2 regions of the Nonomuraea sp. K271 genome follow, and region 1 is predicted to be linked to the other one. Evidence: riboswitches for the same ligand, from Rfam matches in the RefSeq annotation. Region 1 holds a riboswitch; the other holds the start of a gene.
What was found. A riboswitch is a leader RNA that binds a small molecule or an ion and turns the genes downstream of it on or off. The one in region 1 is predicted to bind glycine.

Region 1 (14,798 bases):
CGCACCCCCAGGTCGACCAGATGGTCGCGCCGGCACCGGCGGGCACCCGTTCGCCGAGGCCGAGACCGCCGCCCGGGGGACGCGGAGCCGAGGGTCTCGCAGGCGTCCGGCGCACTCCGTACGACAGCGAAGGGGGATACAGCGCCGCGGCGACGGGCCCGGTGGACGGCCCGGCGGACGAGCAGGGCGGACGAGCGGGGCGGACGAGCGGGGCGGACGAGCAGGGCGGACGAGCCGGAATGGGCGTCGGCGCTCCACGCCTTCGGGGCCGTACCGGCCGGAGGGCCGCCGGACGTCTCCCGGGCCGCACCGGCCCAAGGCCGCTAGAAGCTGCGGGGGAGTCCGAGCACCTGGGTCGCGAGGTAGTTGAGCAGGAGCTCCTCGGTCACAGGTGCCACCTTCGCGATCCGGGCGTCGGTCAGCAGCCTGGCCACCGGAAATTCGTGGGAGTAGGCCATCCCGCCGTGCGTCTGGAATGCCGCGTCGGCCGCCTCCCAGGCCGCCTGCGAGCTCGTGAGCTTGGCGATGTTGGCCTCGGTGCCGCACGGCAGCCGCCGGTCGAAGCACCACGCGGCCTTGTAGATCATCAGCCTGGCCAGCTCGATCTTGGCCTTGACCTGTGCCAGCGGGAAGGAGATCGCCTGGTTGGCGCCGATCGGCCGGCCGAACACCTCCCGCTCCTTGGCGTAGTCGACGGCCACCCGCAGCGCTACCTCCGCGGTGCCGAGCGCCGAGGCGGCCAGCAGGACCCGCTCCGGGTTGAGGATGTCCCACAACACCGCCACGCCCTGGTCGGCCTCGCCGACCACGTTGGCGGCGGGCACCCGCAGGTCGTCGATGAAGACCATGTTCGACGGCGTCGTGTTCGCGCCCATCTTGGGGATCGGCCGGTACGTCAGCCGCCCGGCGGCGACCGCCTCGGGCACGTTCACCAGCAGCACCGTCAGCCCGTGGGTGCGTGGGCGCGCCGCGGCGGCGGGGACCGTCCTGGTCACCAGCAGCATCCAGGTGGCCCGCTGCACGCCGGTGATCCAGATCTTCTGCCCGTTGACCACGAAGTCGCCGCCGTCACGCCTGGCCGACGTGGTGATCGCCAGCGAGTTGGACCCGGCGTCCGGCTCGGTCAGCGCGAAGCAGGTCTCGACCTCGCCGGTGGCCAGCCTGGGCAGCAGTTCCGCCCGCTGGCTCGCGCTGCCGTGCCGGTCGATCGTGAGCGCGCCGAAGCCGGGGGTCAGCACGTACGTGAACGCCGACCCGCCCGCCGCTCCCGACGCCGACAGCGTCTCCGTGGCCACCGCCAGCTCCAGCAGCCCCTGTCCGCCGCCGCCGTGCTCCTCCGGCACCGCCAGGCCCAGCCAGCCGCCCTTGGCCAGCTCGTCCCAGACCTCCTCGGGCCAGCGCCTGTCGCTCTCGCACCGCTGCCAGTAGCCGAGGTCGTAACGGGAGCAGATGTCGCCGATGCCGCGCTGGACGGCGAGGGCGCTGTCCGGAAGGGTGAAATCCATCACACCATCGTAGAAAGACGTTCTGATCAGGGTCGAGGCCGCCGGGCGTGGAACACGAAGGCCGGGGGCGGGTTGCGCCACACCGTACGCCCCGGCACGACCTCCTCGAAACGCTCGGCCAGCAGCGCGCGGAAACGCCGGGCCCTGCTGAGCGGGATGGCGTGCACGTAGGAGAACGTGGTGAACGCCGCCACCGGGCTCATCGCCGACGTCACGGCGCGGAGCAGCTCATGCTGCGTCTCCTCGGGGAACGCCGCCCACGGCAGCCCGCTGACCACCACGTCCGCCTGCCGAAGCCCCCGCTCGCGCAGCAGCTCACCGAGTTTCGCCGCGTCGGCGTGCGCCACGTCCACGGTGGGGAAACGGTCGGCGAGCAGACGCGCCATCAGGTCGTTGACCTCGACGGCGAGATGGTGGCCACGACCGGCGAGCCGCTGCTGGATCTCCGCGGTGAACGGGCCGGTGCCCGGCCCCAGCTCCACCACGGTCGGCTCGCCCCGCTCGGGGATCGGCGCGCAGACGTTGGCCGCCAGCCGCCGGGAACTCGGGGCGACCGCGCCGATCTTGGAGGGGGCACGCAGGAACTGGCCTAGGAAGAGTGAGGTGTCGTTCGACATGGCACGACTTTATGGGCAGGATCTTGATAGGTCGCTCCATCCTCAGGGCGGATGTGCGGCCAGTTGGAGGAGGCGCGGTCGCCCAGCGGGAGGATCGGCCTTCCACGCTGGGCGGATACCGTTGTGCCCATGCGCTGGCGCGGTGTCCCTCTCGATGTCCTGCTCGCCGTCTCCGGCGTGGGCCTCGACCTGCTCACGACGGCGCACGCGGGCGACACCGAGTTCCTGCCCGCCGAGATGAACGTGCCCATGGCGCTGCTGGCTGGCCTGCCCATGGGGTTCGTCCGGCACCGGCCGGTGCCGGTCACCTGCTATCTGGCCGTGCTGCTCGTGGTGACCGACCAGATCGGCTCGTTCACCTCCAACACCGCGCAGATCCTCATCTGCGTCGCGCTCGGCGTGGCCGGGCACCGCTCCGGCCTGCGGGCCACCACTGCCGCCGTGGCCGTCACGATCGTCGCCACCGCCCGCAACATCGCCGACCCCGGCTTCGCGCCCACCGCCAACACCTGGATGTACTCCGTCCTCCTGCCGGTCTTCCCCGCGGTCCTCGGTGCCTACCTGCGCAGCACGGCGGGACGGCTGGAGGAGCGCGACGTCACCCCCGACGCGCTGCTCGCCGCCGGCGGGGTCGCCATCACCGTGCTGAGCACGTGGAGCTCCTGGCACCTCGGCGAGCAGCCCGTCTGGGTGGTCGGGCTGCTCGCCGTCGTGGGCGGACTGTCGCTGGGCATCGCCAGGCGGCTGCCGGGGCTGGTGTTCCTGCTGCAGGGCGTGCTGCTCGTCTCCGCCGACACATACCTGAACAACACCGTCAACACCTGCGTCATCCTCACCCTGACCGCGATCGGCGTGTTCTCCATGCGGGTGGGGTCGTGGGCCTGGGTCGCCGCCGCCTACCTGACCGGGTGCCTGCTCACCGCGATCGCCGTCGTCGGCCACGAGACCGAGATCACCCCGTTCCGCGTCGGCGTCCTGATGACGCTGGTCGCCACGCCGATCGCCATCGGCCGTTACCTCGGCATGAGACAGGCCGCCCTGGCCGCCGAACGGCTGCGCGCCGAGGAGTCCGCCCGCGCGGCCGTCGCCCAGGTGCGCGCCGACCAGCTCGCCGAACGCGAGCGCATCGCCCGCGACGTTCACGACATCGTCGCCCACCACGTCGGCGCCATGGTGCTGCGCGCCGGCGCCGCCCGCTACGCCGCGCCCGACGGCCCCGTCGCCGACGCGCTCACCGACATCCGCGACGCGGGCCACCAGGTGCTGCAGGACCTGCGGGAGCTGCTCGACCTGCTGCGCGACCCCGACAGGCAGCCCGGCCTGCTGGCCAACCCCGCCGACGTCATCCGCGAGGCCGCCGACCGCGTGGCCGCCGCGGGCCTCGACGTCGACCTCGATCTCGACCCGGCCGCCGACCGCACTCCGCTGATCGCCCGTGCCTCCGCCGCCCGTATCGTCCAGGAAGGACTCACCAACGTGCTCAAACACGCCGGACCAGGCACGCAGGTCCGCGTCAGCGTCACCCCGTCAGGCGACGGACTTTCCGTGGAGATCCGCAACGGCCGGCCGCCCACCGCCATGGAACGCCTGCCCTCCTCCGGGCGCGGGCTGGCCGGCATGCGCGAACGTGTCCGCGCCCTCGGCGGCACCCTGTCCGCCGGCCCCGACGGCGACGGCGGCTGGCTCCTGGCCGCCCGCCTGCCCGCTCGCCTGTCCCAGAGGAGCCCCGCGTGATCCGTGTGCTGATCGCCGACGACCAGGCACTCGTACGCGCGGGCGTGCGCATGCTGCTGCAGGCCGCGGGCGACATGGAGGTGGCCGGGGAGGCCGTCGACGGCGCCGAGGCGGTGCGCCTGGCCGAGCACCACCTGCCCGACGTGATCCTCATGGACCTGCGCATGCCCAAGGTCGACGGCCTGGAGGCGATCAGACGTGTGCTCAGGGCCCGTCCGGCAGCCAGGATCGTGGTGCTGACGACGTTCGCCGAGGACGCCAACGTCTACGCCGCCCTGCGCGCGGGCGCCGTCGGGTTCCTCGTCAAGGACGACGACCCCGAGCGCATGGTGGACGCCGTGCGCCGCGCGGCCGCCGGCGAGCAACTGCTGGCGCCGTCGGTGCTGCGCAGGGTCGTGGAACGCTTCCTCGCCGCCGGGGAGGAGCACGTCGCTCCCGCGCCGCCCGCCGGGCTGACCGACCGGGAAGTCGAGGTGCTCGCCCTGGTGGGGGCGGGCCTGTCCAACGCGGAGATCGCCGAGGAACTGCACGTGGGCGTCACCACGGTCAAGACCCACATCGCGGCGGCGATGGACAAACTGGGCCTGCGCAACCGCATCCAGGCCGCCGTCGTCGCCCACCGCACCGGCCTGGTCGACGCCTCTTTCCGCCCCGTACGCCCGCGCCGCGGCTGAGCGCTGTCCGGGGTCGCCGGTGGGCGGGCGCCGCCGCTACAGTCGGGGGTGTGTACGTGAAGATCTGCGGGCTGACCGATCCCGGGCAGGTGGCGGCCGCCGTCGAGGCGGGGGCCGACGCCGTCGGGCTGGTCATGACCCGCAGCCCTCGCAGGATCACCGTCGAGAAGGCGGCCGCGCTGGCCGCGCTCGTCCCCGCCCGAGTGCTCACCGTCGGGGTGTTCCGCGGCGAGGACCCCGAGACGGTGCGCGCGGCCGCGCTGGCGTCCGGGGTGCGGGCCGTGCAGTTGCACGGCCGGCATCCGCACGGCGACTTCACCGCGCTGAAGGACCTCGGCGTGCGCCTGGTCAGGGCCGTCGACGCGGAGGCCGACCTGCGGTGCGGCGCCTTCGACGAGGATCTGCTCATCGTCGACGCGCCCCACGCGGGATCGGGCCTGCCCTGGGACTGGGCGGCCGTGCGCGGGCGGCCCTCCGGCCGGTGGCTGCTGGCGGGCGGCCTCGACCCGGCCAACGTCGCCGGCGCGATCGCGGACGCCGAGCCGTGGGGGGTCGACGTCTCCAGCGGCGTCGAGACGTCGCCGGGGGTGAAGGACCCGGCTCTCATCAGGGCGTTCATGAAGGCCGTGCGCGACTGATGGACGTGCTGACCGGCGCGGCGCCGGCCGACCTGGCCCGCGCCATCGGCTTCGTCCATGCCTTCGCCCGCCGCAGGGCGCCCATCGCGCTGCCGGTCCCCGGCGGGTTCGCGGTGCTGGACGACCGCTTCCCCGGCTCCTACGACGACAACAAGCTGATCGTCGGCTCCCGCGGCCCGAGCGCCGGCGAGCTGCTGCGCGCGGCGGACGAGGTGCTCGCCGGGCGGGCGCACCGGCTGGTGTGCGTGGACGACGACCGGCTCGGCGCCGCTCTCGCGCCCGCCTTCGCCGCCGCCGGCTACGAGCACGAGACCAACCTGATCATGGCCTACCGCGGTGAGGTACCCCACGATCCGCCGCCGGCCGACCGGCTGGAGCTGCCGGAGTTGCTGCCCGTGCTGCGCCGCGACTGGCGTCAGGTGATGCCCCAGGCGCAGGACGACGTGATCGACGGGCTCGCCCGGCGCGTGGAACGCCGGCTGCGCGGCGCGGACCTGGTGGGCTTTCGCGCGGTCCGAGCCGGTGACGGGCCGGACGGCGAGATCGCCGCCAGGGCCGACCTGTACGTCGACGGCGGCATCGCCCAGATCGAGAGCGTCTTCACGAGCATGCCGCACCGGGGCAAGGGCCATGCGCGGGCCCTGATGGCCGCGCTGCTCGCGGAGGCGGCCGAGGCCGAGCTGATCTTCCTGGTGGCCGACGCGGACGACTGGCCGAAGGACTTCTACGGCAGGCTCGGCTTCGAACCCCTCGGCTCCACGCACGCCTTCCTCCGCGCCTGACGGCCGCACTCGGCGGGCGCAGGGCAGGGGTGTCCGCGCGCGGCGAGCCGCCCAGCCGCTCGTCGGACCGGCGGGAACAGGCGAGGGCGGGCCGGGCTTCCGGATCGCTGGAGGGGCGGGCTGGAAGGGGTTCGGACGGGAGCGCTGTGTTGGAGTTCCACGCAGTAGGGTCTGCTGCGTGAGCGATACTTCCGCCGAGGACCGGATCTGGACGGTTCCTAACCTGCTGAGCTTCCTGCGCCTCCTGGGCGTCCCCGTGTTCCTCTGGCTGGTTCTGGGGCCCAAGGCGGACGGGTGGGCGATCGGGATCCTCGCGGTCGCCGGGTTCACGGACTGGCTCGACGGGAAGATCGCCAGGGCTTTCAACCAGACGAGCAGGCTCGGCAGGATCATCGATCCGGCGGCCGACAAGCTCTATGTCTTCGCCACCATCTTCGCCCTGTTGCTGCGCGACGTCATCCCGTGGTGGCTGGTCGCGGTCATCGTCGGACGCGAACTCTTCGTTGCGTGTTCCTTCCCCGTACTGCGCAAACACGGCTATAAGGCACTTCAGGTGCATTTTCTGGGCAAGGCCGCCATGTTCAATCTCATGTACGCCTTCCCTCTCCTCTTCCTTGCCTCCCACACTGGGTGGTATGCCGATATAGCCCGAATTGTCGGGTGGGCGTTCGCACTATGGGGAACGGGCCTGTACTGGTGGGCGGGGGTGCTGTATGTGGTACAGGTGCGCCGGCTCGTAACCTCGGCCAAGAAGGAGTGATCGGGTGAAGGCGGTCGTCATGGCAGGCGGGGAGGGCACTCGGCTGCGTCCGATGACCGCCAACCAGCCCAAGCCCCTGCTCCCCGTGGCCAACCGCCCGATCATGGAGCACGTCCTGCGCCTGCTCAGGCGGCACGGCATCACCGACACCGTGGTCACCGTCCAGTTCCTGGCCGCGCTCGTGCGCGCCTATTTCGGCGACGGCGACGAACTCGGCATGAACCTCCAGTACGCCACCGAGGACCTGCCCCTCGGCACCGCCGGCAGCGTCAAGAACGCCGCCGACCGCCTCCGCGACGATCGTTTCCTGGTCATCTCCGGCGATGCCCTGACCGATTTCGATTTAACGGACATGATCCGGTTTCACCGCGAGAATGCGGCTCTCGTGACGATCGGGCTGAAACGCGTACCGAATCCGCTCGAGTTCGGGATCATCATCGTCGACGACGAGGGCAGGGTGCAGCGGTTCCTGGAGAAGCCCACCTGGGGCCAGGTCTTCTCCGACACCGTGAACACCGGCGTCTACGTCATGGAGCCCGAGGTCCTCGACGCGGTGGCCACCGGAGAGCCCGTCGACTGGTCCTCCGACGTCTTCCCCGCCCTGCTCGCCCGCGGCGCGGCCATCTATGGCTACGTGGCCGACGGCTACTGGGAGGACGTCGGCACCCACGAGAGCTATCTGAAGGCCCAGGCCGACGCCCTGTCCGGCAAGGTCGCGGTGGACATCGGCGGCTTCGAGCTCTCGCCCGGGGTCTGGGTCGCCGACTCCGCCGCGGTCGACCCCGACGCCGTGCTCAAGGGCCCGCTGCTCATCGGCGACTACGCCAAGGTCGAGGCGGGGGCCGAGTTGCGCGAGTACACCGTGCTCGGCAACAACGTGGTCGTCCGCGAGGGCGCCTTCCTGCACCGCGCGGTCGTCCACGACAACGTCTACCTCGGGCCGGGGGCCCACCTGCGGGGCTGCGTCATCGGCAAGAGCACCGACGTGATGGCCGGCGCCCGCATCGAGGAGAACTCCGTCATCGGCGACGAATGCGTCATCGAGGCGGAGGCGTACGTCTCCAGCGGCGTCAGGGTCTACCCGTTCAAGACCATCGAGGCCGGAGCGGTCGTCAACACCAGCGTGATCTGGGAGTCGCGCGGCCAGCGCAACCTCTTCGGCACACGGGGCGTCAGCGGCCTGGTCAACGTCGAGATCACCGCCGAGCTCTGCGTCCGCCTGGCCAGCGCGTACGCCACCACCCTCAAGAAGGGCGAGCACGTCGTCACCTCGCGCGACTGCTCGCTGGCCGCCAGGGCGCTCAAGCGAGCCGTCATCGGCGCGCTCACCGCGGGCGCGATCAACGTGCTGGACCTGGAGGCGGCTCCGCTCCCGGTGGCCCGCTTCCACACCGCCAGGGGTTCGGCGGCCGGCGGGATCGCGCTGCGCACCACGCCGGGAGACCCGCAGAGCGTGGACATCGTCATCATGGACGACCGCGGCGCCGACCTGCCTCCGGCCGCGCAACGCAAGCTGGAGCGGGTCTTCTCCCGCCAGGAGTTCCGCCGTGCCTTCCCCGGCGAGATCGCGGAGCTCGCCTACCCCGCCAGGGCCGTCGAGGACTACACCCACGAGCTGCTGCGCCACGCGGGCGTGACCGGGGTCAAGGACATGAAGGTCGTCGTCGACTGCGCGGGCGGCACGTCCTCGCTGGTGCTGCCCACGCTGCTCGGCCGGGTCGGCGTCGAGGTGCTCACCGTCAACGCCCGCCTCGACGACATCTCGCCCACCGAGACGCTCGCGGGGCGGCGGCGTGACCTGCAGCGCCTGTCCGAGCTGGTCGGCTCGTCGCGGGCGGCCTTCGGCGTCAGGTTCGACCCGGTCGGCGAGCGCATCGCCCTGGTGGACGAGATGGGCCAGCTCATCAGCGAGGAACGCGCCCTGCTCGTCGTGCTCGACCTGGTCGCCGCCGAACGCAGGAGCGGCCGGGTGGCCCTGCCCGTCACCACGACCCGGGTGGCCGAACAGGTGTGCCGCTTCCACGGCGTGCAGGTGCAGTGGACGTCGACCGCGCTCGACGCCCTCACCTCGGCCGCCGCCGGTCCCGACATGATCTTCGCGGCGGACGGGCGCGGCGGCTTCGTGGTGCCGGAGTTCAGCCCCGCGATCGACGGGCTGGCCGCGTTCCTGCGCCTGCTCGGCCTGGTCGCCCGCACCCGCCTGTCGCTCAGCCAGATCGACGCCAGGATTCCCGAGGTCAGACTTCTCAGGCGGACGGTGCCGACACCGTGGGCGGCCAAGGGCGCCGTCATGCGCTCGGTCATCGAGGCGGCCGAGGCCGAGCCCGAGGGCCGCCGCATCGACACCACCGACGGGGTGCGGGTGGCCCGCGACGACGGCAGCTGGGTGCTGGTGCTGCCGGCCGCCGCCGAGCCCGTGACCGACCTGTGGGCGGAGGCGTCCGACATGGACGGCGCGCAGGCACTGCTCGAACGCTGGGCCCGCATCGTGGAACAGGCCGCCACATGACCGCCGGCACGCCGTGGCTGGGGCCGGGAAAACGGGCGGAGCACGATGTGCGCAGAAGGTCCCGCAAGATCGTAATGTAGAAAGGCGCGGCGGCATGGACCGCAGGGCGGGGGCGGCGGTAACTTTGTCTGCGTCCTGACCACAGTCCAGCGCCGCCGTCTTGACCTTTGCCGCTGATCAGCGTAAGTTGCGGCATTCGCAAACTTGAAAAAGCGAAGCGAGGCGCGCTCCAGAGCACCGTCGCCGCGTCTTCGCGGTAGGAGGCCGAGCCGATCGATGCCGAGCGTCTACTGCACGCAGTGCGGGCACGCCAACCCCGAGGATGCCCGTTTCTGTTCCCGCTGTGGGTCACCGCTGACCAGACTCGAGGTCTCCGGGGACACCACGTCGACGATCTCGGTGGCGGGAATCGAGGCGTATGAGGCTGAGACAGGCGACATGCTCCTGGCCGAGCGGGCGCTGGTCGAGCAGCTGCCGCCCGGCGCGGCTCTGCTCACGGTGACCAGGGGGCCCAACCAGGGCAGCCGCTTCCGGCTCGACAAAGACCTGACCACGACCGGGCGCCATCCGGAGAGTGACATCTTCCTCGACGACATCACGGTCTCCCGCCGCCACGTCGAGTTCTACCGCCACCGCGGCGGTCAGTTCTCGGTGCGCGACGTGGGGAGCCTCAACGGCACCTACGTCAACAGGGAGCGGATAGAGGAGGTTCCCCTGCACTCCGGTGACGAGGTGCAGATCGGTAAGTTCCGCCTTGTCTTCCTGATGCGGGGCAACTCCGGGGCATGAGGGGGCGAAGCGGGCGACCGGCGTACGCCGTCTCGTGCCTGGCCATGCGGCAAGGGGAGGAGCGCGCATGACGTCACAGGCGGCACGCTCGCACATGAGCATCGGGGAGGTGCTCGCGCTGCTGCAGGGCGAGTTTCCCGATGTCACCATCTCCAAGATCCGGTTCTTGGAGGGGGAAGGGCTGATCGAGCCCGAACGCAGCCCGTCCGGCTACCGGAAGTTCACGCACCTGCACGTGGAGCAGCTGCGTTTCATTCTCACCGAGCAGCGTGACCACTACCTGCCGCTGCGGGTGATCAAGGACAAGATGGCGGAGGGCTTCGGCCGCCCGCGAGCCGTCCAGGACAACGACCAGCAGGAGATCAGGCTCAGCAGAGCCGAGCTGATCGAGGCCGCGGGCATCGACGAGGAGACCCTCGACGAGCTGGAGGACTACGGCCTGCTCGCCCCGGTGGCCCGCCGCTACGACGAGGAGGCGCTCACGGTGGCGCGCACCGTCGGCGCCCTGGCCCGCTTCGGCCTGCGCGCCCGGCACCTGCGCGCGGTCAAGGCGGCGGCCGAGCGAGAGTGCGGCCTGGTGGAGCAGACCGTCGCGCCGATACTCAAGCGCCGCGCCCCCGGCGCCATCGGCGAGGCCGACGAGGCGGCCAGGGAGCTTTCCTCGCTCCTGCTCGACCTGCACGCATCCCTTGTGCGCACGGGCGTCCGGTCCGTCCTGGGGCGTTGAGACCGCAGCGAGCTGGGAGGCGGGGGCACATTCCAGGCCCGCCGGGTGTTACGTTGAATTGCAGAAGCCAGTCAGCAGAAGCAACGACCAAATAGCTGTGCCGGGACACCGGTCAGGAATACGGAGCAGCCCGTGTTGCAGATGGAGGTTGTGGGCGTTCGGGTTGAAATGCCCACAAATCAGCCGATCGTCTTGCTGAAGGAGGCACACGGGGAGCGGTTCCTTCCTATATGGATTGGCATGACGGAAGCCACGGCCATCGCCCTGGCCCAGGCAGAGGAGCCTCCGCCGCGGCCGCTCACCCACGACCTCTTCCGAGACGTGCTGAGTGCTCTGGGCGTAGGCCTGCGGGCGGTCAACATCGTCGCTTTGCGTGACGGCATCTTCTTCGCCGACCTGGTGTTCTCCAACGGCGTGGAGGTGAGCGCGCGGCCGTCCGACTCGATCGCGCTCGCCCTGCGCACGGGGGCGCGCATCTTCGCCAGCGAAGAGGTCGTCCAGGAAGCCGGGGTGATCATCCCGGACGACCAGGAAGACGAGGTGGAGAAGTTCAGGGAGTTTCTTGACACGATCACTCCCGAGGACTTCGGCCGGGCGGGGTAGGTATTTCAGTGCATTTACGCTTCACGACGCGCCGAGCCGGATCGTTGACTGAGCATGGTCGCGGTCCTACGGTGCAAGTGAAACCCGTGGCTGCGCTTCACATACCCCCAGATCAGGCCACGGGATGAGAGAAAGCCGGAGGTCCGCGTGGCGGTCAGCAGCGGCGAGGGAAAGACGGCCGGCCAGGAAGATCCGGTGCGGCGCGAGAGCGCGCGGCAGCGTGCCGGGGAGCAGGGCCTGCTCTTCGACGAACAGCCCGCGGCGCTGCCGGGTGACATCGGATACCGCGGGCCGACGGCGTGCTCGGCGGCCGGCATCACCTATCGGCAGCTCGACTACTGGGCGCGCACGGGCCTGGTCGAGCCCACGATAAGAGCCGCGCAGGGCTCCGGCTCCCAGCGTCTCTACAGCTTCCGCGACATCCTGGTCCTCAAGGTCGTCAAGCGGCTCCTCGACACCGGGGTGTCGCTGCAGCAGATCCGCACGGCCGTGCAACACCTGCGTGACCGCGGGGTGGCCGACCTCGCACAGATCACGCTCATGAGCGACGGCGTCAGTGTTTACGAGTGCACCTCGGCCGACGAGGTGATCGACCTGCTCCAGGGCGGCCAGGGCGTGTTCGGCATCGCGCTCGGCCGGGTCTGGCGCGAGGTCGAGGGCTCCCTCGCGGAGCTGCCGGGGGAACGCGCGGCGGCCGAGGACACCGTCCCGGCCGACCACCCCGCTGACGAACTGGCCCGGCGCCGCCGTGCCCGCCGCACCCGGTGAGCACGGCTCCTGACATCCGTACGAACCGGGCGTAGTAACCTGAGGGCAGAAAGGCCGACGACCCCGTGCGGGAGAGTCCCCGGGCCCCTGGGCTCCGGGGCGCCGAAGGAGCAACCCTCCCCGGAATCTCTCAGGCATCCCGTACCGCTCGGGCGAGGCAACTCTGGAAAGCAGGCGCACCCGCCAGGCGCGCCTCACCGACGGTGCAAGCCCCACCGGGGGTGAAGCTCTCAGGTCGCGACCCCGCGCTTGTCCGGGGTCCGCGCTGACAGAGGGGGAGATCCGGCACACGCCCGCGCCCTGGCGCCGGTCTCCACAGCCTCGGGAGGCATCTCCATGACCGATCTGTCCGCTCCGCCGTTCTCGTCCCGGCACATCGGCCCCTCGGAGTCCGAGCAGCAGCGCATGCTCGAGGCCGTGGGCTTCGAGTCCGTGGCCGACCTGGTCGCGGTCGCCGTGCCCGAGTCCATCAGGGCGAAAGACCGGCTCACGCTGCCCGCCCCCGCAGGCGAGGCCGAGGCCATCGCCGAGCTGCGCGCCCTGGCCGATCGCAACCAGGTGGTCACCTCGATGATCGGGCTGGGCTACCACGACACGGTCACGCCCGCCGTCATCCGCCGTAACCTGCTGGAGAACCCGGGCTGGTACACCGCCTACACCCCCTACCAGCCGGAGATCTCGCAGGGCCGCCTCGAGGCGCTGCTCAACTTCCAGACCGTCGTCTCCGACCTCACCGGCCTGCCCGTCTCCGGCGCCTCGCTCCTCGACGAGGCCACCGCCGCGGCCGAGGCCATGACGCTGGCCCGCAGGGCGGGCAAGTCGAAGAGCGCCGTGTTCGTGGTCGACGCCGACGCGCTGCCCCAGACCAAGGCCGTGCTCGCCACCAGGGCCGAGCCGCTCGGCATCACGCTCGTCGAGCACTCCCTCCACGGCGAGCTGCCCGAGTGCTTCGGCGTGCTCGTACAGTACCCCGGCGCGTCGGGGCGGCTGCGCGACTTCCGCGCCGTGGCCGCCGCCGCGCACGAGGCGGGCGCCCTCGTCGTGGCCGCCGCCGACCTGCTGGCGCTGACGCTCGTGGCCGCACCCGGCGAGCTGGGCGCCGACATCGCCGTGGGCTCCTCGCAGAGGTTCGGGGTGCCCTTCGGGTTCGGCGGGCCGCACGCCGCCTACATGTCCGTACGCGAGGGCCTGCAGCGGCAGCTGCCCGGCCGTCTGGTCGGCGTGTCCGTCGACGCCGACGGCGACCCCGCCTACCGCCTGGCCCTGCAGACCCGTGAGCAGCACATCCGCCGCGAGAAGGCCACCAGCAACATCTGCACCGCGCAGGTCCTCCTGGCCGTCATCGCCGGCATGTACGCCGTCTACCACGGCCCGGAGGGCCTTCGCCGCATCGCCCGCCGGGTGCACCGCCACGCCGTCGCCCTGGCAGAAGGGCTGCGCGGGCAGGGCCTGGAGGTCGTGCACGCCGAGTTCTTCGACACCGTGCTCGTACGCGTGCCGGGGCGGGCGTCCGCCGTGGTCGCCGCCGCGGCCGAGCGGGGCGTCAACCTCTGGCAGGTGGACGCCGACCACGTCTCGGTCGCCTGCGACGAGAAGACCGGGGCCGCCGAGTTGGCCACGGTGCAGGCCGCCTTCGGGGTCACCACCCCCTGCACCGACGCCGAGGGCACCGCCGACGCGCTGCCCTCCTCGCTGCTGCGCGAGTCCGGCTACCTGACCCACCCGGTCTTCCACAGCCACCGCTCCGAGACCGCGATGCTGCGCTACCTGCGCAAGCTGCAGGACAAGGACATCGCGCTCGACCGGTCGATGATCCCGCTCGGCTCCTGCACGATGAAGCTCAACGCGACCACCGAGATGGAGCCGATCACCTGGCCGGAGTTCGCCGCCGTGCACCCCTACGCGCCCGCCGCCCAGGTCGAGGGCTACCTCGAGCTGATCGGCACGCTGGAGCGCTGGCTGGCCGAGGTGACCGGCTACGACGCCGTCTCCATCCAGCCCAACGCCGGCTCCCAGGGCGAGTTCGCCGGGCTGCTGGCCATCCGCGCCTACCACCGCGCGGGCGGTGAGAGCCGGCGGGACGTCTGCCTCATCCCCTCCTCGGCGCACGGCACCAACGCCGCCAGCGCCGTCATGGCCGGCATGAGGGTCGTGGTCGTGGCCTGCGACTCCGGCGGGAACGTCGACCTGGACGACCTCGACGCCAAGATCGCCAAGCACCGCGACGCGCTGGCCGCGATCATGGTGACCTACCCGTCCACGCACGGCGTCTACGAGGAGACCATCACCGAGATCTGCGCCAAGGTGCACGAGGCTGGCGGCCAGGTCTACGTGGACGGGGCCAACCTCAACGCGCTGGTCGGGCTGGCCAAGCCCGGCGAGTTCGGGGCCGACGTGTCCCACCTCAACCTGCACAAGACGTTCTGCATCCCGCACGGCGGCGGCGGGCCCGGCGTCGGCCCGGTCGCGGTCCGCGGCCACCTGGCCCCCTACCTGCCCGGCCACCCCCTGCGCGACGGTTCGCCGGTGGGGCCCGTCTCCGCGGCCCCCTACGGGTCGGCGGGGATCCTGCCGATCTCGTGGGCGTACGTCAGGATGATGGGCTCCGACGGGCTCACGGCGGCCACCGAGCAGGCCATCCTGTCGGCCAACTACCTCGCCAAGCGGCTGGCCCCCCACTACCCGGTGCTCT
Region 2 (14,798 bases), on a different contig from region 1:
GAGCGCACCGTACGCGAGAAGGCCGTCACGGAGGTGGCGGCCGGATCCGGCCTCTTCCACCCGAGGTTGTTCGACTTCTACCGCGGCTTCACCGGCCGTCCGGCCGCGCTCTTCGCCCTGCCGGTCGTACGCCGCCCGGCACCGGACATCGCGACCGTGCTCGGGGGCGGCTATCCTGCCTCGGGCGAGCCCGGCAGCAGCCGCCTGCCGCAGCCGTACCTGCCGGCCGGGCTGCGCTACTCCCCGGACGAGGGCGCGGGCGAGGTGCAGACGCCGCTGCTCGGCCAGGCCGCCGAGGACCTGCGGATCGGCGACCGCGTGTGGTTCAGGCACGCCAAGGCGGGCGAGTTGTGCGAGCGCTTCGACACGCTCCACCTCGTGGACGGCGACACCCTGGCCGGGTCGGCGCCGACGTACAGAGGCGAGGGGAGGACCTTCCTCTGATCAGCGCCGGAGGCCGCGCGGAGGCGTCAGCCGCGCCTGCGGCGGCGCCAGAGCACGATGGCCGCCCCCACGATCAGCAGCGCCCCGGCCCCGATCAGGACGGGACCCAGGTCGGGCCGCTCGTCCTCCCACAACCGCTCGGGATCGTCGTCGTAGGCGACCGGCCGCGGCGCCACCCCGAGCGCGTCGCCCACGGACGCCACGAACTGCCCCGCCCTGCTCTTGACGTCGGTCACCGTGCGCTCGGCGACCCGCTTGGGGCTCACCCGGTCGGCAATGGCGTCGACCGTCTGCGCCAACTCGGCGCGTGTCCGCGCGATCCGCCGCTCCAACTCGTCGGGATCGGTGTCAGCCATGGCGTCTCCTCTCGACCGTACGCGTGGCCGCGCCCGCTTCGTGTGCCGTGCGAGCTCCGTCCGTTGTGGTCGTGATCAGTCTGTCAGGTCGGCAGGCCGTACGGCACGGCGGCCGGGCCGGTAGGTTTGCGGGAAGCACTGAGGAGGGCCCATGACAGAGACCAAGCTGGCGCCAGGCGACGCCGCGCCCGAGTTCACGCTACCCGCCGCCGACGGAACCCCCGTTTCCCTCGGCGACCAGCGCGGCAAGCAGGTGATCCTCTATTTCTACCCCGCCGCGATGACGCCCGGCTGCACCAAGCAGGCCTGCGATTTCCGTGACAACCTCAGCCAGTTGACCGCCGAAGGTTTCGCGGTCCTCGGCGTGTCGAAGGACAAACCGGAAAAGCTGGCCAAGTTTGTCGAGCGTGACGCCCTGACGTTCCCGTTGCTGTCCGACCCCGACCTCGTGGTCCACAAGGCGTACGCCGCCTATGGGCCGAAGAAGTCGTACGGCAGGGAGATCGTGGGAGTCATCCGCTCGACGTTCGTCATCGACGGTGACGGCAAGGTTGAGCAGGCCCTCTACAACGTGAAGGCGACGGGACACGTGGCCTCGCTGAAGAAGAAGCTGGGCCTGGCCTGAGCCGGTTCGCGGGCCCCGGCGAAATGGCCCGTGCCCTTCAATGCCGGGGTCATCAACGGATGCGCCCCGCCCCCGCCCAGAGCGCTAAACTGTCACGAGCCCGCTTAAGGCGGGGACCGCGCGGGCGTGGCGAAATGGCATACGCGGCAGGTTTAGGTCTTGTTGGTGGTGACACCGTGGGGGTTCGAATCCCCCCGCCCGCACAATTGAGCGCCCGGCCTTTGTCATAGGCCGGGCATTTTCGACTGACTCGGCACCACGTCAGCATTCGATCACGTTGACGGCCAGGCCGCCGCGTGAGGTCTCCTTGTACTTGTCGAGCATGTCGCGGCCGGTGTCGCGCATGGTCTTGATCGCCTTGTCCAGGGCCACGAAATGGCGGCCGTCGCCGCGCAGGGCGATCCTGGCCGCGGTGATGGCCTTGTTCGAGGCGACCGCGTTCCGCTCGATGCACGGGATCTGCACGAGCCCGCCGATCGGGTCGCAGGTCAGCCCCAGGTTGTGCTCGATGCCGATCTCGGCGGCGTTCTCGACCTGCTCCGGCGTGCCGCCGAGCGCCTCCGTGAGGCCCGCCGAGGCCATGGAGCAGGCGGAGCCGACCTCGCCCTGACAGCCCACCTCGGCGCCCGAGATCGAGGCGTTCTCCTTGAACAGCACACCGATCGCGCCGGCCGTGAGCAGGAAACGCACCACGCCGTCCTCGTCCGCGTGGGGGACGAAGCGGGTGTAGTACGTCAGGACCGCCGGGATGATGCCGGCGGCGCCGTTGGTGGGGGCGGTGACGATGCGGCCGCCCGCGGCGTTCTCCTCGTTGACCGCCAGCGCGAACAACGTCACCCAGTCCATGGCCTGCAGCGGGTCCTTCTCGGCCGGCTCCGACTGCAGGCGGCGGTGCAGCTGGTTGGCGCGGCGCTTGACCTTGAGCCCGCCGGGCAGGACGCCCTCCTTGGAGATGCCGCGGCGCACGCACTCCGACATGACCTGCCAGAGGCGCAGCAGCTCCGCGCGGACCTCCTCCTCGGTGCGCCCGAACGCCTTCTCGTTCTCCAGCATGATCCCGGACATCGACAGGCCGGTGTTCGTGCAGTGTTTGAGCAGCTCCTCGCCGGTCGTGAAGGGATAGGGCACGACGGTGTCGTCCGGCTTGATGCGGTCGGCGCCGGTGGCCTTCTCGTCCACGACGAAGCCGCCGCCGACCGAGAAGTAGACCTTCTCCCTGAGCCCCTCGCCCGCCGCGTCGTAGGCGGTGAAGCGCATGCCGTTCGGGTGCTCGGGCAGCGTGATCTTGCGTTCGAAGACGAGGTCCTGGCCGACGACGAACGGGATCTCGTGGCTGCCGTACAGCCGGACGGTGCCCGACTCGCGCATCTCGGCCAGACGGTCGTCGATGGTGTCGACGTCGACCAGTTCGGGCTTCTCCCCGGACAGGCCGAGCAGGACCGCCTTGTCGCTGCCGTGGCCCTTGCCGGTCAGGCCGAGCGAGCCGTACAGGATGGCCTCGACGCGGGCCACGCGCGGCAGCAGGCCGTCCTGGTGCAGCCCGCGGGCGAACTTGTGTGCGGCGGCCATCGGGCCTCCCGTGTGGGAGCTCGACGGGCCGATGCCGATCTTGAATAGGTCGAAGACGCTGATCGCCATTGATGATGCGCCCTTCATGAGTGCCGGGGCCCGGCCGCGAGCCCCGGCGTCGGCCGATGAGGCCTGGCAGGGTCAGGACTCGCCCGAGGTGAGCGCGGCGTACTCCTCGGCGGACAGCAGATCCTCGGGGTCGCCCTCCATGCGCACCCGGAACATCCAGCCCTCGCCGTACGGGTCGCTGTTGGCCAGGCTCGGGTCGTCCACGATGGCCTGGTTGACCTCGACGATCTCGCCGCCGACGGGCGTGTAGATCTCGCTGACCGACTTGGTCGACTCGACCTCGCCGACGGAGTCGCCCGGCTCGGCGATCGAACCGACCTCGGGGAGCTGCACGAAGACGACGTCACCAAGGGCGTCGGCGGCGTAGGCCGTGATGCCGACGGTCACGGTGAGGCCGTCCTCGACCCCGGAAACCCACTCGTGTTCCTTGGTGTAGCTCAGGTCGTCAGGGATGTTGCTCACTTGTTCCTCCTGTAAAAGGGCAGCTCGACCAGGTCCATGGGTTCATGGCTGCCCCGGATGTCCACAGCCAGGCCTGAGACGGCGCCGGTGTCCACGTAGGCCAGCGCGATGGGCTTGCCCAGGGTCTGGGAGGGAGCACCGCTGGTGACCTCGCCGACGACGGCGCCGTCCTTGGTGACCGGGTAGCCGTGGCGCGGCACCCGGCGGCCCCGGGCGACCAGACCGACGAGCCGGCGCCGCGGGTCGTCCTTGACCGCCTCCAGCGCCGACCGGCCGACGAAGTCTCCCGGCTTGTCGAATTTCACCACCCTGCCCAGCCCCGCGTCGAACGGGGTCAGCTCGGCACTCAGTTCGTTGCCGTACAGGGGCATGCCGGCTTCGAGCCTGAGGGTGTCGCGGCTGGACAGGCCGGCGGGCTTGAGCCCGTACGGCTCGCCCGCGGCCATGAGCGCGTGCCAGAGCGGCACCGCGTCCTGGTTGGCCACGAACAGCTCGAACCCGTCCTCGCCGGTGTAGCCGGTACGGGCGATGAGCGCCTGCCGCCCGTCGACCTGCCCCGGCAGGCCCGCGTAGTACTTGAGCCCGGCAAGGTCGGCGTCGGTGCGCGTGGCGAGGATCTCCTGGGCGCGGGGCCCCTGGACGGCGATCAGCGCGTACTGCGGCGAACGGTCGTCCACCACGGCGTCGAACGCCTTGCAACGGCTCTCCAGCTCGCCGGCGACCTTCTCGGCGTTCGAGGCGTTCGCGACGACCATGAACTCCTCGTCGGCGAGCCGGTAGACGATGAGGTCGTCCAGCACCCCGCCCCGCTCGTTGACGATCATGGTGTAGCGGGCTCGTCCCGGCGTCACGGCCGACAGGTGACCGACCAGCGCGTAGTCCAGCGCCTGTGCGGCCTGCGGCCCGGTCACGAAGATCTCGCCCATGTGCGAGAGGTCGAACAGTCCGGCGGCCTCACGGACGGCCCTGTGCTCCGCGGACTCGCTTCCGTACCGGAGTGGCATGAGCCACCCTGCGAAGTCGGTCAGCGTCGCGCCGAGGCTTTCGTGCACGTCTCGTAGCGGAGTAGGTCGGGACATTTATCGCACCTCAGGACAGGATTGGATGCCAGCATCCTCCCCCTCTGTCATCGATGCCTGAGAGCTTCGTCCGAGTTTTGCCGGACTTTCACCTTCGGCGAGGCCACGTGGGCCTGCTTTCCAGAGGTCACCTTCCGAGGAGACGTGCTCCCGGTCAGCCGTGCGGTCCTTTGCCTTGAGAGGTTTGCGGGGAGGGCTTGCTCCTTCAGGGACCCTGACCGGCTGTCAGGATGCTCTCCCGCACGGTTTGCTGGTGTGTCCCGCCAGCCTAGTAGTGATTTGGGGGTCTTGTCGCGTTCGCCCCTCAGCAGGCCGCGACCAGGGCTTCGAAGAGGGCGTGGTCCTCGGCCGCCTCCGGATGCCACTGCGCCGCCACGGTGAACGGCCCCGAGTCCAGTTCCACGCCCTCGACGGTGCCGTCGGCGGCCGTCGCGGTCACGGTGAGGCCCGGGGCCAGGCGGTCGACGGCCTGGTGGTGGTAGTGCGGCACCGTCACGGGCGCCGTGCCCAGCGCCTTGGCCAGGCGGGTGCCGGGGACGGCGGTGACGGGCAGGTGGCCGAATCGGCCGGGCGCGGGGGAGTGCTCCGTGTGGCCGACCACGTCGGGCAGGTGCTGGTGGAGGCTGCCGCCTAGGGCGACGTTGAGCACCTGGAGGCCCCGGCAGATGCCGAGGAAGGGCAGCTCGGCGTCGAGGGCCGTGGCCAACAGGGCGAACTCGGCCTGGTCACGAAATTTGCGGATATAGCCGGTACGTTCCTCCGGCGTCTCCCCGTACCTCGCCGGATCGATGTCGCCGCCCCCGGCCAGCACGAGCCCGTCCAGCCGGTCCACCACCCGCGCGGCCTCCCCGGCCGGCGGCAGCACGACCGGCTGCCCGCCGGCGCGGACGACCTGCTCCACGTACATGTACGGCAGCAGCGCGACCGGCATGTCCTGCCAGACCGTGAACGTCGCCGGCTCCACGTAACACGTGACCCCGATGACGGGACGTCGCACGATGAACCCCCCTAGAGCGGCGTGACATAGGCGCCGGAGATGCCGCCGTCCACCAGGAACTCGCTGCCCGTGATGAACGACGCGTCGTCGCTGGCCAGGAACGCCACCGCCGCCGCGATCTCCGACGCCTCCGCGAAGCGCCCGAGCGGGACGTGCACCAGCCGCCGCTGCGCCCGCTCGGGATCCTTCGCGAACAACTCCCGCAGCAGCGGCGTGTTCACGGGGCCGGGACACAGCGCGTTCACCCGGATGCCCTCCCTTGCGAACTGCACGCCCAGCTCGCGCGACATCGCCAGCACCCCGCCCTTGGACGCCGTGTAGGAGATCTGCGAGGTCGCCGAGCCCATGACCGCCACGAACGACGCGGTGTTGACGATCGAGCCCTTGCCCTGGCGCCGCATGTAGGGGATGGCGTGCTTGCAGCACAGGTAGACGCTGGTCAGGTTGACGTCCTGGACGCGGCGCCAGGCGTCGATGCCGGTCTCCAGGATCGAGTCGTCGTCGGGCGGCGAGATGCCGGCGTTGTTGAAGGCGATGTCCACGCTGCCGTAGGTGTCGAACGCCGTACGGAACATCCGGACGACGTCGTCCTCGTCGGCCACGTCGACCCGTACGAACAGGCCTCCTACCTCGTTCGCGGCCTTGACGCCCGCCTCCTCGTCCAGGTCGGCGCAGACCACCTTCGCGCCCTCGTCGGCGAACCTGCGCGCGGTGGCCAGCCCGATGCCGCCGCCCGCGCCCGTGATCATCGCCACCCGGTCCTGCAGCCGCTTCATGTGCACGTCGCTTTCTACCTCACTCCCAGGAGATGAAGACGTTCTTGGTCTCCGTGAACGCCGCCAGGGCGTCCGGCCCGAGCTCCCGGCCCAGCCCTGACTGCTTGAAACCGCCGAACGGGGTCCAGTAGCGGACCGCCGCGTTGGAGTTCACCGACAACGCGCCCGCCTCGACCGCCCTGGACACGCGGAGCGCGCGCCCCACGTCGCGGGTCCAGACGGAGCCGCTCAGCCCGTACGGGGTGTCGTTGGCGATGCGTACGGCGTCCGCCTCTTCCTCGAAGGGCGCCACCGACACGACCGGCCCGAAGATCTCTTCGGTGAACGCGCGGTCGGTGACGTCCGGGGTGAGCACGGTCGGCGGGAACCAGTAGCCCTTGCCGGCCGGACAGGACCCCTGGAGGTAGGGGGCGCCCTGGACGAAGCCGCGTACGCGGTCGAGCTGCTCGGCGCTGATCAGCGGGCCCATCTCGGTGCGTTCGTCGAGGGGGTCGCCGACGACGACGCCGCGTACGGCCTCGGTGAGGCGCTCCATGAAGGCGTCGTACACGCCGGCCTGGACGAGCAGCCGGGACCTGGCGCAGCAGTCCTGTCCGGCGTTGTCGAACACCGCGTAGGGGGCGGCTTGCGCGGCTTTGTCGAGATCGGCATCCGCAAAAATGATATTTGCGGATTTGCCGCCTAGTTCCAGCGTGACCCGCTTGACCTGGGCCGCCGCCTTGGCTGCGATCTCCTTGCCCACCTCGGTCGAGCCGGTGAACACGATCTTGGCCACGCCCGGGTGCTCCACCAGCCGGGCGCCCGCGACCTCCCCCGCTCCGGGCAGCGCCTGGAGCACCCCCTCGGGGAGGCCCGCCGCCAGGGCCAGCTCGGCCAGCCTCAGCGCGGTCAGCGGGGTCCACTCGGCCGGTTTGACGATCACCGTGTTACCGGCCGCCAGCGCGGGGGCCACCCCCCACGACATGATCAACATCGGGAAGTTCCACGGCACGATGACGCCCACCACGCCCAGCGGCTCCTGGAAGGTGACGTCCACGCCGCCGGGCACCGGGATCTGCTTGCCGTGGTCGCGCTCGGGCGCCCCGGCGTAGAAGTGCAGCACGTCGCGTACGGCGCCCGCCTCCCAGCGGGCGTTGCCGATCGGATGCCCGGCGTTGGCGAGCTCCAGCCGCGCCAGCTCCTCTCCGTGCTCGTCCACCAGATCGGCGAACCTGCGCAGCAGCCGCGCCCGGTCGCCCGGCGCGACCTGCCGCCAGGCGGCGTACGCCGTCCTGGCACGCTCCACCGCCCGGTCCACCTCGGCCGCGTCGGCGAGTTCGACGTCGGCGATGACGTCCTCCGTCGCCGGATTGACGATCTTCATCGGTCACCCGTCACATTCGCTCGAAACCACGGAACATCTCCCAGTCCGTCACCGCCGCGTCGAACGCCGCCAGCTCCACGCGCGCGTTGTTCACGTAGTGCTCGACGACGTCCTCGCCGAACGCCTCGCGTGCCAGCTTCGACCCCTCGAACAGGGGCAGCGCGTCACGCAGCGTGTGCGGCACGGTCTCCGCGCCCGAGTCGTAGGCGTTGCCCTCGAACGCGTCCTCCAGCGGCAGCTCGTTGTCGATGCCGTGCAGCCCGGCCGCCACCAGCCCCGCCACCGCGAGGTAGGGGTTGACGTCGCCGCCCGGCACGCGGTTCTCGATCCGCAGCGACAGCCCGTGACCGACGAGCCTGAGCGCGCAGGTGCGATTGTCGACGCCCCACTTGATCGCCGTGGGGGCGAAGCTGCCGGGCATGTAGCGCTTGTAGGAGTTGATGTTGGGGGCGTACAGAAGGGTGAGCTCGCGCAGGCAGGCCTGCTGACCGGCGATGAAGTGGGCGCCGAGCTGCGAGAGCCCGTACGGCCCCGGCCCGGCCATCACGGGGTCCCCGTCAACGCTCCTGAGCGAGATGTGGATGTGGCAGGAGTTGCCCTCACGCTCGTTCGGCTTGGCCATGAAGGTGATCGACTTGCCCTCCTGGGCGGCGATCTCCTTGGCGCCGTTCTTGTAGATGGCGTGGTTGTCACAGGTCCGCAGCGCCTCGGCATAGCGGAAGGCGATCTCGTGCTGGCCCAGGTTGCACTCGCCCTTGGCGGACTCGACGTAGAGCCCCGCGCCCTCCATGTCGCGCCTGATCCGCCGCAGGAGGGGCTCGATGCGGGCGGTGCCCAGCAGCGAGTAGTCGACGTTGTAGAGGTTGGCGGGCGACATGTCGCGGTAGCCGCGCTGCCACGCCTGCTCGTAGGTGTCCTCGTAGACGCAGAACTCCAGCTCGGTGCCGACGTACGCGGTCAGCCCCCGCTCCGAGAGCCGGGCGAGCTGCCTGCGCAGGATCTGGCGAGGGGAGGGAGGCACGTCGCCGCCGTTCTCCCAGGCCAGGTCGGCCATCAGCAGGGCCGTGCCCTCCTGCCACGGCACCCGGCGCAACGTCGTCAGGTCGGGTTTCATCACGAAATCGCCGTAGCCGCGCTCCCACGACGACATCGCGTAGCCGGCCACGGTGTTCATGTCCACGTCGACCGCGAGCAGGTAGTTGCACCCCTCGGAGCCGTGGTGCAGCACCTCGTCGAGAAAATAGCGCGCGGACAGTCTCTTGCCCTGCAGTCTGCCCTGCATGTCGGCGATCGCGAGGAGCACGGTGTCGATCCGCCCGGACGCCACCTCGTCGCGTAGCTCGCTGACGGAAAGGTATCCGGTGTTCGCTCCATCGCTCACGCTGCGCCGCTCCGATCTGCGCTGACACGCTTCCCCATTGATTGGGCTAGTCTTAGACCATTGATGTGTATGGCGGGATCGCTTGTCAAGACCTGAGGACACCTTGGACGAGTCGGCGCGTTTGATGACGGTGCTGCGCCCGGTCAGAGCCGGCAACGCCTTCGAGGAGACCGTGGAACGCCTGCTCCAGGCGATCAAGCTCGGCCTGGTGGCGCAGGGCGAGAAGCTTCCTCCCGAGCGCGAGCTGGCCGTCAGGCTCCGCATCAGCAGGGTGACGCTGCGCGAGGCCATCCGCGCGTTGTCCGACGCGGGCTACCTCGACGTGCGCAGGGGCCGTTACGGCGGCGCTTTCGTCACGTACGCGCCGCCCGAGCCGGACGCCGGCCACCTGCGCGAGGCAGTCAACGAGATGGGCATGGCCGACCTGTCCGACGCCCTCACGTTCCGCCTGGCGGTGGAGTGCGGCGCCGCCCAGGTGCTGGCGATGTCCCGGCCCGGGCAGGAGCAGCGGGCGGTGCTCGTCCGCAGGCTCGCCGACGTGAACGAGGCCGGCCTGGAGGACTACCGCCGGCTCGACACCGCCTTCCACCTGTCGATCGCCGAGCTGACGGGCTCGCCGCTGCTCGCCACGACCTGCGCGGACGCGCGCTCGCGGGTCAGCGACCTGCTCAACGCCATCCCCATGCTCCAGGTCAACCTCGACCACGCCGCCGTGCAGCACCAGGCCATCGTGGACGCCATCCTGGCCGGCGACCCCGACGCGGCCCGCGGGGCGGTGGCCGAGCACCTGGAGGGCACGGCGGCCCTCCTGCGCGCGTTCCTGGCCTGAGAGTCACCCGGTTGCGCGCATAAAGGGCTCATCGGCTCGTAGCATCAGTTCCAGCATCATGGGGAACTGGTTCCAGCACACCATCATCGCCACAGGACGGCTGCCGCTGTTCTGCTACTTCGTCGCGCTCATCGTCGCCTTCATCGCCACGCGCATCAACGTACGCCTGATCAGGGCGAAGATCGGCTGGTTCCGCAACGTCAGCGTGGGGGAGATGCACATCCACCACGTCGTGTTCGGCGTCGTGCTGATGATGGTCGGCGGGGTCGCCGGCCTCATCGTCTCTCCCGGCTCGCAGGTGGGCACGGCGGCCGCCGCGTGCGTGTTCGGCATCGGGTCGGCGCTCGTGCTGGACGAGTTCGCGCTGATCCTGCACCTGCACGACGTCTACTGGGAGGAGGAGGGGCGCACCTCGGTCGACGCCGTCTTCATCGCGGTCGCCGTCACCGGTCTGCTCCTCATGGGGCTGCGCCCGCTCACCTGGGACTACGGCACCCCCGTCAACCCCGCCGTGCTCATCATCGCCAACCTGGCGCTGGCCGTCGTCACCCTGCTCAAGGGCAAGATCTGGACGGGGATGGCGGGGCTGTTCGTCCCGCCCATGCTGCTGGTGGGCGCGATCCGCCTGGCGCGGCCCGGCTCGCCCTGGGCCCATTGGTTCTTCACCAAGCAGTCGCCGCGCAAGATGGCCAAGGCGATCCACCGCGAGGAACGGTGGCGGCGGCCGGTGATCCGGGTCAAGATCGCCTTCCAGGAGTTCCTCTCAGGGCGGCACGACCTGCCGTCCACGCGCCGCCAGCGCCGGCACACGTGAGGTCGCCGGCGGTGCGTCTCACCCCCTTGTGCCAACGGCTGCTGCACGCGGTGCCGCCCGTCTTCGACCGGTACGGCCTCGTCCTCGGGGGCGGCCATGCGAGGAAGGCCCATGGGTTCACCGATCGGCCGAGCGGCGACCTCGACCCCGCCACGGCCGCCGAGTTTCCCCCCGGCCGGTGCCGAGTGTGGAGGACACGATCCGGCTCACGATGCGGGCCCTGCACGACAGGGGCCACGCGCGCGAGATCTTCGACGTCGCCTCGGTGGGGCACCTCTACGCCTTGCGTGAGCAGAAAGGCCGGGGGGCGCACAACGAGGGGTTTCCGGACATCGACTGATTCTCGGGATTGACGGGGCGGCCACCGGCCGGAGACGGGTCGGGGGCGGCCGGCGTGTCGGCCGTCCCCGGGACGGACGGGTCGGGCGGCGGAAGAGGTGGCCGGCCGGTCGTGACGGGGGGCACGGCCGGCCGGCGTGGCGGCAGGCGGTGGAGACGGCCGGCCTGCCGCCGGACGGACCGGACGGCTCCGGGTGTGAGCCGCCGGTCATGAGGGTCGGTGCTCGCGACGTGCCGATGGTCCGGCCGGGTTCCTCCACGCCCTATTCGTACGGGGGCCGTTCCTGGATGTCCTCTCCTCCTCAAGAAGGACAAGTCAACCAAAGTTGACATACTAAGGTCGTCAATTTAGGTTGACCCTGGCGGATCGGTGCCGAACGGGGGCTTCCGTTCGTTGGAGCAAAGTCGAGAAATGTCGTGAAAGGGGTTGCGGTGATCAAGGAGTTGCTCGCCTACGTACGCCCGCACAGGAAGATCCTGATCGTGGGCGGCCTGCTGGGGCTGATCGGCTCGGCCGCGGGCCTGGCGATGCCGTTGCTGGCCAAGTACGTCGTCGACGCCTTCGGCGAGAACACGTCGATGGCCGGACCGCTGTTAGGGCTCACCGTCGCGGTGCTGGTGGGCGCGGTGGTGTCGGCCGGAGGCACTTACCTGATGGAACGCACGGGCGAGGGCATCGTGCTCGGCGCCAGGCGCGGCCTCGTGGACCGGATGTTGCGGCTCAAGGTCGCCGACGTCGACCGGCTCAAGCCCGGCGACCTGATGTCACGGGTGACCAGCGACACGACGCTGCTGCGCGCCGTGCTGACCAACGGCATCGTCGAGTCGGTGAGCGCGGCTTTCATGCTGGTCGGGGCCATCGTCATGATGGCGGCCATGGACGGCGTGCTGCTGCTGATCACGCTGCTCGTGGTGGTCGTGATCGGCGCGCTGGTCGCGTTGATCATGCCGAAGATCCGGCGGGCCCAGACGCACGCCCAGGAGGCCGTGGGCGAAATGGGGGCCGTGCTGGACCGGGCGTTGCAGGCGTACCGGACGGTGAAGGCCAGCGGCGCAGAGGAGCGCGAGATCGCCGAGGTCGGCGAGGCGGCGGTGCGCGCCCGCGACAGGGGGCTGCAGGTCGCCGGGTGGACCTCGCTCGCGGGAGTCGCGACGTGGATGGCGGTGCAGATCGCGTTCCTGTGCGTGCTGGGCGTCGGCGGCTCGCGGGTGGCCTCCGGTGCGCTGGAGGTGTCGTCGCTGATCGCGTTCCTGCTGTACCTGTTCTACCTCGTGCCGCCGATCGGGCAGCTCGTCCAGGGCGGGGTGCAGCTCCAGCAGGGGCTCGCCGCGCTCAAGCGGATCAAGGAGATCGAGGGGCTGCCGGCGGAGCCGACCGAGCCGGTCCGCGTCGCCCGGGGCAGCGTGGAGCCGGTCGGGGTGACGTTCGAGGACGTGGTCTTCCGCTACGGCGACGACCGGCCGATCGTGCACGACGGCGTCACCTTCGAGGTGCCGCCCGGCGGCCTGACCGCGCTGGTGGGGCCGTCGGGAGCGGGGAAGTCGACGGTGTTCGCCCTGCTCGAACGCTTCTACGACCACCAGGGCGGGACCATCAGGATCGGCGGGCGCGACATCCGCGACTGGCCGCTCGGCGAGCTGCGCGCCGTGCTCGGCTACGTCGAGCAGGACGCCCCCGTACTGGCCGGCACGCTGCGGGAGAACCTGCTGTTCGCCGCCGTGGACGCCACCGACGAGGAACTGCGCCGCGCGCTCGCCCGCACCCGGCTCGACGACCTGGTGGCCAGGCTGCCCGAAGGGCTGGAGACGGCGGTCGGGCACCGCGGCGTGCTGCTGTCGGGCGGCGAGCGGCAGCGCGTCGCCATCGCCAGGGCGCTGCTGCGCAAGCCCAGGCTGCTGCTGCTCGACGAGGCCACCTCCCAACTCGACGCGGTCAACGAGCTGCGGCTGCGCGAGGTCATCGCCGAGGTGGCCGCGGAGACCACGGTGCTGGTCATCGCGCACCGCCTGTCCACGGTGACCAACGCCGACCGGATCGTGGTCATGGAGAGCGGGGGCGTGCGCGCGGTCGGCACGCACGACGAGCTGGTCGGCCTGGACGACCTCTATCGCGAGCTGGCCGCCACCCAGTTCCTGGTGAGTTGAGCGATGTAGTCTGCGGGTGACATAGATGAATGCTCTCATTCAGGAGGGTCACCATGAGCCGCAGCGTGCGCGCGCCGCGAGGCACGACGATCACCGCCAAGGGGTGGCCGCAGGAGGCGGCGCTCCGCATGCTCCAGAACAACCTGGACCCGGAGGTCGCCGAGCACCCCGAGCAACTGGTCGTCTACGGCGGCTCGGGCCGCGCCGCACGTGACTGGCCGTCGTTCGACGCGCTGGTCAGGACGCTGACGACGCTCGAGGGCGACGAGACCCTGCTGGTGCAGTCGGGGCGCCCCGTGGGCGTGTTCCGCACCCACGAGTGGGCGCCCCGCGTGCTCATCGCCAACTCCAACCTGGTGCCCGACTGGGCGAACTGGGAGGAGTTCCGGCGGCTGGAGGCGGCCGGGCTCACCATGTACGGGCAGATGACCGCCGGCTCGTGGATCTACATCGGCACGCAGGGCATTCTCCAGGGCACGTACGAGACGTTCGCGGCGGTCGCCGACAAGCGCTTCGGCGGCTCGCTGGCCGGGACGATCACGCTGACGGCCGGGCTCGGCGGGATGGGCGGCGCCCAGCCGCTCGCCGTCACCATGAACGGCGGCGTCGCCATCTGCGTCGACTGCGACCCGCGCTCGGTCACCCGCCGCATCGAGCACCGCTACCTCGACGTGGCCGCGGAGTCGCTGGACGAGGCGCTGCGGCTGGCCTACGAGGCGCGCGACGCCCGCGGGCCGCTGTCGATCGGGGTGGTGGCCAACGCCGCGGAGGCGGTGCCCGACCTGCTGGCGCGTGGCGCGGAGATCGACATCGTCACGGACCAGACCTCGGCCCACGACCCGCTGATGTACCTCCCGGAGGGGGTCGCCTTCGAGGACATGGCGGCCGAGCGTGACAAGGACCCGGCCGGGTTCACCGAGCGGGCGCGGGCCTCGATGGCCCGGCACGTCACCGCCATGGTGGGCTTCAAGGACGCCGGCGCGGAGGTGTTCGACTACGGCAACTCGATCCGCGGCGAGGCCAGGCTGGCCGGCTACGAGCGGGCGTTCGACTTCCCCGGGTTCGTGCCGGCGTACATCCGGCCGCTGTTCTGCGCGGGCAAGGGCCCGTTCCGGTGGGCGGCGCTGAGCGGCGATCCGGCCGACATCGCCGCGACCGACCGGGCGATCCTGGAGCTCTTCCCCGAGAACGAGGCGCTGGCCAGGTGGATCAGCAAGGCCGGCGAGAAGGTGCACTTCCAGGGCCTGCCCGCGCGCATCTGCTGGCTGGGCTACGGCGAGCGCAACGTCGCGGGCGAGCGGTTCAACGACATGGTGGCCTCGGGCGAGCTCAAGGCGCCCGTCGTGATCGGGCGTGACCACCTGGACAGCGGGTCGGTGGCCTCCCCCTACCGCGAGACGGAGGCCATGGCCGACGGGTCCGACGCGATCGCCGACTGGCCGCTGCTCAACGCCATGCTCAACACCGCCTCGGGGGCCGCCTGGGTGTCCATCCACCACGGCGGCGGGGTCGGCATCGGGCGTTCGATCCACGCCGGCCAGGTCACGGTG

Region 2: linked by a shared signal. The riboswitch ahead of gcvT (glycine cleavage system aminomethyltransferase GcvT) and the one ahead of gcvP (aminomethyl-transferring glycine dehydrogenase) in region 1 are both predicted to bind glycine.

The regions. Positions count from the first base shown of each region.
Region 1 is NZ_JAAAHR010000066.1:11,380-26,177, forward strand. Features, by position in the region: gene GUY59_RS22900 (acyl-CoA dehydrogenase family protein) at 324-1,505, opposite strand; gene GUY59_RS22905 (class I SAM-dependent methyltransferase) at 1,532-2,122, opposite strand; gene GUY59_RS22910 (sensor histidine kinase) at 2,252-3,856, shown strand; gene GUY59_RS22915 (response regulator) at 3,853-4,530, shown strand; gene GUY59_RS22920 (phosphoribosylanthranilate isomerase) at 4,581-5,168, shown strand; gene GUY59_RS22925 (GNAT family N-acetyltransferase) at 5,168-5,950, shown strand; gene GUY59_RS22930 (CDP-alcohol phosphatidyltransferase family protein) at 6,129-6,710, shown strand; gene GUY59_RS22935 (mannose-1-phosphate guanyltransferase) at 6,715-9,219, shown strand; gene GUY59_RS22940 (FHA domain-containing protein) at 9,496-10,008, shown strand; gene ftsR (transcriptional regulator FtsR) at 10,076-10,735, shown strand; gene GUY59_RS22950 (bifunctional nuclease family protein) at 10,868-11,338, shown strand; gene GUY59_RS22955 (MerR family transcriptional regulator) at 11,486-12,106, shown strand; glycine riboswitch at 12,165-12,263, shown strand; gene gcvP (aminomethyl-transferring glycine dehydrogenase) at 12,443-14,798, shown strand, end outside.
Region 2 is NZ_JAAAHR010000008.1:59,645-74,442, reverse strand. Features, by position in the region: gene GUY59_RS04515 (amino acid deaminase/aldolase) at 1-444, shown strand, start outside; gene GUY59_RS04510 (DUF3618 domain-containing protein) at 471-800, opposite strand; gene bcp (thioredoxin-dependent thiol peroxidase) at 952-1,425, shown strand; tRNA gene GUY59_RS04500 (tRNA-Leu) at 1,546-1,628, shown strand; gene GUY59_RS04495 (L-serine ammonia-lyase) at 1,687-3,063, opposite strand; gene gcvH (glycine cleavage system protein GcvH) at 3,136-3,525, opposite strand; gene gcvT (glycine cleavage system aminomethyltransferase GcvT) at 3,522-4,604, opposite strand; glycine riboswitch at 4,639-4,738, opposite strand; glycine riboswitch at 4,758-4,855, opposite strand; gene GUY59_RS04480 (gamma-glutamyl-gamma-aminobutyrate hydrolase family protein) at 4,909-5,601, opposite strand; gene GUY59_RS04475 (3-oxoacyl-ACP reductase) at 5,613-6,377, opposite strand; gene GUY59_RS04470 (aldehyde dehydrogenase family protein) at 6,397-7,740, opposite strand; gene GUY59_RS04465 (glutamine synthetase family protein) at 7,751-9,121, opposite strand; gene GUY59_RS04460 (FadR/GntR family transcriptional regulator) at 9,246-9,950, shown strand; gene GUY59_RS04455 (hypothetical protein) at 10,009-10,764, shown strand; gene GUY59_RS04450 (hypothetical protein) at 10,952-11,104, shown strand; gene GUY59_RS04445 (ABC transporter ATP-binding protein) at 11,536-13,248, shown strand; gene hutU (urocanate hydratase) at 13,302-14,798, shown strand, end outside.